Regions from separate parts of the Sporosarcina newyorkensis genome, predicted to be linked through region 1. Evidence: riboswitches for the same ligand, from Rfam matches in the RefSeq annotation. Region 1 holds a riboswitch; the other holds the start of a gene.
What was found. Region 1 has a riboswitch for cobalamin ahead of B5D59_RS07320 (ribonucleoside-diphosphate reductase subunit alpha). Riboswitches for the same ligand answer to the same signal wherever they lie in the genome.

Region 1 (3,202 bases):
GGACTGGTAACGTGGCAGGGGTCGCCCTTGCAATTGGAATTGGTGGACCCGGCGCGGTGTTTTGGATGTGGATTATTGCGATCATTGGAATGGCGACCGCATTCATCGAGAGTACGCTCGCGCAAGTGTATAAAGTAAAAGATGGTGAGACGTTCCGCGGTGGACCAGCGTATTATATGCAGAAAGCGCTCGGAAAGCGGAATCTAGGAATCGCTTTTGCTATTTTGTTGACACTATGTTTCGGTTTCATTTTCAACGCAGTACAATCCAATACGATCAGCCAATCCTTCATGAATGTTTTCGGTATTCCAGATTGGGGTGTCGGTCTCGGATTGGTAGTACTTACAGCCATCATCATCTTCGGCGGTGTCCAGCGCATTGTCAAAGTGACGCAGACGATAGTTCCCGTGATGGCAGTATTCTACATTCTGGTTGCGTTGTTTATCGTTGTCATGAATATTACGCAGGTTCCTGCCATGTTCATGTTGATTGTTGAACATGCATTTGGCATCAAGGAAATTGCGGGCGGTGGAATTGGGATGGCGATCATGCAAGGGGTTCGCCGAGGACTATTCTCCAATGAAGCCGGTATGGGTAGTGTGCCGAATGCTGCTGCGACAGCCAATGTTTCGCACCCGGCAAAACAAGGGCTCGTACAGAGTCTTGGTGTATTTTTCGATACGATTATAATTTGTTCGGCTACGGCATTCATCATCTTGCTTGGCGGACTATATCAGTCTGGTGAAACGGATGGAATTTTGCTGACGCAGGCATCGATGGCAGTGCATGTCGGGGCATGGGCTCCGTATTTCATTGCGGTCGCGATCATGTTCTTCGCATTCAGTTCTGTCATCGGTAATTATTATTACGGTGAGACGAATATCGAGTTCATTCACGCGGGCAGAGGATGGAAAGTGCTTTATCAGATTCTAGTCCTAGGCATGGTGTTTTTCGGTGCAGTAGCAAAAGTACAAGTCGTATGGGATATGGCCGATCTCTTCATGGGTGTAATGGCAATCCTGAATCTGATCGTCATCCTACTTCTCGGAAAAGTGGCTTTTCAAGTCCTCGACGACTTCACTGCTCAAAGACGCCAAGGGAAAAATCCAGTATTCAAAGCCGAAAGCATTCCTGGCCTAAAAGGCGCGGAATGTTGGGAGGAAACCCCTACGGATCCAGAAGATCGATTGCGTGGGTGAGTTCCGCTGAAACAATAAAGTCGTAGTTCAGAAGTCCAATTCTGAACTGCGACCTTTTTTAGTTCTTTACAGTTTACACACAACATGTTAGGGTATAACTTGTACATAAGACACTATATATAGTATTTTGATGAATCGGTACCGATAACGGTTTAAAAGGGAATCCGCTAAAAACGGAGCTGCCCCCGCAACTGATGGTATTGACGACTGTCCGTAATTATCCACTGCCTTAGGCGGGAAGGATGGACAGAAGAGAGACATGCCAGCCAGGAGACCTGCCATTCATCATGCGATACATTCTTCGGGGTTGGAGAGTGGAAGCGAAACGCAGAGGTTTTTGTTTGCCTGTCGTTTTCCGCTTACTACCATCCGTCACATGACGACTCCCGATTGATCGGGAGTCTTTTTTTATTTTTTATTATTTTTGAGGGAGCGGATATTAATGGCTATTATTCATGAAACAGTCGGTCTTGATTTATTGATGGAAAATCTACAGGAAGAGTTCGGGAAACAGGAAGTTGAGCCATTAGTCGAAGCGAGCCGGCGATATCAAGAGCGGCATCCGGAAAGTTCAGCAACGGATTGGACGAATGCGATGGTCTTGAAATCACTGAGCAGAATCGATGAAGCGAATACCTACTGGACGTTCGTGGCCGCGCGGATTTATCTATATGATGTGTATGCGAAGCAAAAAGCGCTGCGTGGCGCAGATGTTTATACTGACTTTGCGAAAAATGTAGAACGCTTGGTGGAGCAAGGGCTCTATACGTCGGTGTTGACGGAGAAGTACAGCCGTGAAGAACTCGACGAAATCGGCCGTTTACTGGAGCCGACCCGCGACCTTTTATTTACTTATATTGGATTGAAAACATTGGTGGACCGCTATGTCACAGTAAACTTCTCCAAGCAGCCGGTAGAGTTGCCGCAAGAACGCTGGCTCGTCATCGCGATGACATTGATGCAGGATGAAACGGAAGAGCGCATCCATAAAATTGGGGAAGCATACTGGGCGATGAGCAATCTTTACATGACGGTTGCAACTCCGACTCTGTCGAATGCAGGGAAGATGCACGGTCAGTTATCCAGCTGTTTCATCGATACAGTGGATGACTCCTTGCAGGGCATTTACAACAGCAATACGGATATTGCGAACTTATCGAAATTCGGCGGCGGGATTGGCGTCTATATGGGGAAAGTCCGTTCACGCGGTGCATCTATCCGAGGATTTGAAGGTGCTTCAAGCGGTGTGCTGCCATGGATCAAGCAGTTGAATAACACGGCAGTCAGCGTCGATCAGCTCGGTCAAAGACAGGGTGCGGTAGCGGTGTACTTGGATGTGTGGCATAAAGATATCTTTACATTCCTCGATTTGAAGCTGAATAACGGTGACGATCGTTTGCGTGCACATGATATTTTCACAGGCGTTTGCTTGCCGGATCTGTTCATGGAGAAAGTGGAATCGCGCGAAAACTGGCATTTATTCGACCCGCATGAAGTACGGACGAAGATGGGCTATTCATTGGAAGACTTTTATGATGAGACAAAAGGAGCCGGCTCGTTCCGTGAGAAGTATGAGGAATGTGTCAATAATCCGGAGTTATCACGCGAAACGGTATCTGCGATTGAAATCATGAAACGTGTATTGCGCAGCCAACTGGAAACAGGCACACCATTCATGTTTTACCGCGATGAAGTGAACCGGATGAACCCGAATAAACATGAGGGAATTATTTATTCTAGTAATTTGTGTACAGAAATTTTGCAAAATATGTCGGCTACCACATTCGAATCGGTTTCATTGGAAGACGATATGGTCGTTACACGCAAAAAGCCGGGCGATTTCGTTGTTTGTAATCTATCTTCCATTAACTTAGGAAAAGCGGTGATGGCGGACGTGCTCGATCGCCTGATTACGATCCAAGTGCGAATGCTCGATAATGTCATCGATCAAAATAAAATTCCGGTGGTACAGGCACAACGTACGAATGCGCGTTACCGTGGTA
Region 2 (3,202 bases), on a different contig from region 1:
ACGCCTTCCGTAAGCAGCCGTTCCGGATTCCGTTCCCTGCAATTTCATTCCTTACTTTTTGCCACTCTTCTGTTGTATAACTACGTTGTTCAAAGTAGCTTCCACTCTGCCAATCTGAGCCCTCAAATTGAAGATACGGACCTTTTTCCTTCGCCAGTTGCAATGAAGTTTTTATCACATGTAGATTAATTTCTTCAGATAGTTCTTCAATGAATGACACTGCCTGTTCCGAATGTAAGCTAATTCGTTGATCTGCAAGCGCTTCTTCCCATCCGGCTGCTTCAATTTGCAGATCTCGTCTATTGTCTTCTCGTTCCCATACATCCAAGATGCCATTAAGCAAACGGACATGAATTCCACAAACACGAGCCAAGATGTTTCTCCGTAGCACTTTCGACAGCTGGATATGCGAATGCAATCCTTTTGTTCCACGCTGAAAGTCATCGTCAAAATGGAAAACGATGCCGTCACTAGCTAACAGCTGCTTCATCAGTCCGATAGCGGAAAGCCTTTTGTGCGTGATGGATGGGTTCGCAACGGCCCGACGGAACGACTCACTGCCGACGTCCTGCAGAGAACCATTCATCACGCGACGTACTTCCTCCATATCAAATACGAGCCAAGATCCACATGCCTTCACCTGTTCCATAAATGTAGTAGGAATACGGACGTGCTTTTCCTTCACTTGACTGGCCAAAAATGATGGAATCCGTGAATCCAAGAGATTCATTGAATGAAGACGACGTACAGGTTGCCCTGGATAGAATGTCTTGCCGAAAAACGCCATGATATCATCCGGTAACGTCACATACCCCATACTCAAGACCCAATAGGCTTCTCGTACTTTTTGCAACCGTTGCACAGTTTCATCCCGCATGGCTGCCATCGCAATAAGCATCAGCCGTTCTTGCGGCAGTCCCAGTCTTCGATCATAATGATTGCAAGTGACAAATTCTTTCATATACTGAAGAAGCTGTTTAGCGGATAGCAATTGATCTCGCTCCGGCATAATTTGCAATCCTAGCCATTTGATTTCATTGGATGAATAGTGATTGATCCAGCTTCCATATAAACCGTCACTCACCAGCTTCCGCACTACTTGATGAAATCCTTGGTATGCTGGCTTTTTGTGCAATTGTTCCGCTTGTCTATACAAAACTTCGAGCAACGCACGTTCATGTGTACGTTCGTCTGATTGTTCGAGAACTCTCATTTCGCCGTCTCCTTTCCTATACAACAAAAAAACAATCATCCTGGCTCTTCGGCAGGATGATTGTAATAGTTGTGATTGAGGAAACAAAAATAGGCAGCTCTAAAGAACTTCATGCAAATCGCATGAACCGCAGAGACCCTTTTGCCCCCACCTCTCAACCCCCGAAGAAAGTGTTGCTTTGACGATGTCTGGCAGGTCTCCTGGCTTCACTTCATCCTTCCGCCAAGCCTTCCCATGTCTCCATAGTGGCTTTTCTCAGCGGTCGTCCGTGTGTACAGTTGCGGGGACAGCTCCGATTTTCGGATTCCCTTTTACACCTTGATAGGTACCAACGCATCGTGCAAACTCATTTAGTATTTTATTTATTCTAGTTTACCATGAATAGTCGGAGAGGTGGTAGAAATAGTTGTTGCCTTACCTTTCGTTTAAGGAGTGTGATCATTTGGAGGCTGCATCACAATTGAGTTATTCATGACAAGCATGCGAAAAAGAAGTATAATATCTATGGTTGACTCGTATGTTTAAGAGAAAAAAATAATCTACTCGAAAGTGAGAATAGGAATGACATTCATCCAAAACATAATAAGCTTTATCTTACACATTGATGAACACTTGATTGAAATTATTCAAAACTTTGGAAATTGGTCCTATGTTATTCTATTTTTAATTGTGTTTGTTGAAACAGGTATTGTTATTTTCCCTTTTTTGCCGGGTGATTCACTTTTGTTTGCAGCTGGTGCTCTCGCTGCGATGGATGCATTTAATATTGTCCTATTAATCTTAGTATTCTTTGTAGCCGCAGTATTAGGGGATACAATAAATTATCATATCGGTAAAGCAGTAGGAACAGCAATCACTCAAAATAGACGGATGGGTAAATTTATTGACCAGAAAAAGATGAGAAAAGCTGAGGATTTCTTTAATAAGCATGGTGGTAAAACGATCGTCATTGCTCGTTTCATGCCATTTGTCCGTACGTTTATACCGTTTATTGCAGGCTCAAGTCGAATGAACTATCGATATTTCTTCGCTTACAATGTAATTGGTGCTGTACTATGGGTGGGACTATTTACAACAGTTGGTTACCTGTTTGGAAATATCCCGTTTGTTAAAAATAATTTCTCAACCATTATTCTGTCAGTAATTTTTCTCTCAGTTCTGCCAGTCTTCTATTCTTTTGCAAAGAGTCGTTTCCAAATACAAAAGAATTGAGCAATCGTTGAAGCAAGTTCTGTGTAAATAGTGCACACCAAAAATTGAACGATGGAGCAGTACAGATTGGTTCTAACAGAGAATGGTCGTTACTGATAATCGTGAATTTCTCTACTTCTTTATAACCATCTATACGACTCTTAACAACCGCTGCCTTAAGAATGGTGGTTGTTGGAGTCTATTTTTTCCAATCGTCTTTTGGTTACCTACGGTGCGAAATAGTTACCTTAAATACCGAGTTATTTTTTCGCTGAATAACTCTAACGTATTAACATATTTTATTATACCGAACAATGATGCAGCGAGAACTTTTAAATTTCTATTACATATCAACAATTATTATATCTATACTTCGTTCTCCCGTTCTCTTTGGTAGAAGCAAATTTTACAATTTTCACATTCATTTCCACATTTGCTTTTTCCCTCTACTTGCTTCTCAGAATTTACTATTTTAGTATCTCTTACCCTCATTACCTGCTCTGCTTGTTTCGTACTTTCCACTTTCCTCACTCCTTATCCTAAATTTATAAATTAAATTTAACAGAATACCGGAGTGGTTTACCTTGTGTTTTTTCATAATGTGGAATAGACAGAATATTTAATGTCTTTTAAGAGCGCATGACATTACTGTATTCTCTCCATTTAGAAATACAAATAACTTTTACAATAGACTTAGCAATAGAATTATCAAATTTCAATATATCCTAATTCCTTTGAAATCAATTGCGCTGTGTTCATAACGCTTTGGATCATCTGTGTGCGCTGAGTTCCTTGCAT

Region 2: it holds a riboswitch for cobalamin, as region 1 does, so the genes downstream of both, B5D59_RS16360 (ribonucleoside-diphosphate reductase subunit alpha) here and B5D59_RS07320 (ribonucleoside-diphosphate reductase subunit alpha) in region 1, are expected to answer to the same signal.

Annotation. Positions count from the first base shown of each region.
Region 1 covers NZ_FUYJ01000003.1:126,817-130,018, reverse strand. The annotation lists gene B5D59_RS07325 (alanine/glycine:cation symporter family protein) at 1-1,199, shown strand, start outside; cobalamin riboswitch at 1,318-1,496, shown strand; gene B5D59_RS07320 (ribonucleoside-diphosphate reductase subunit alpha) at 1,642-3,202, shown strand, end outside.
Region 2 covers NZ_FUYJ01000010.1:125,404-128,605, forward strand. The annotation lists gene B5D59_RS16360 (ribonucleoside-diphosphate reductase subunit alpha) at 1-1,213, opposite strand, end outside; cobalamin riboswitch at 1,387-1,562, opposite strand; gene B5D59_RS16365 (DedA family protein) at 1,775-2,425, shown strand; gene B5D59_RS16370 (IclR family transcriptional regulator) at 3,113-3,202, opposite strand, start outside.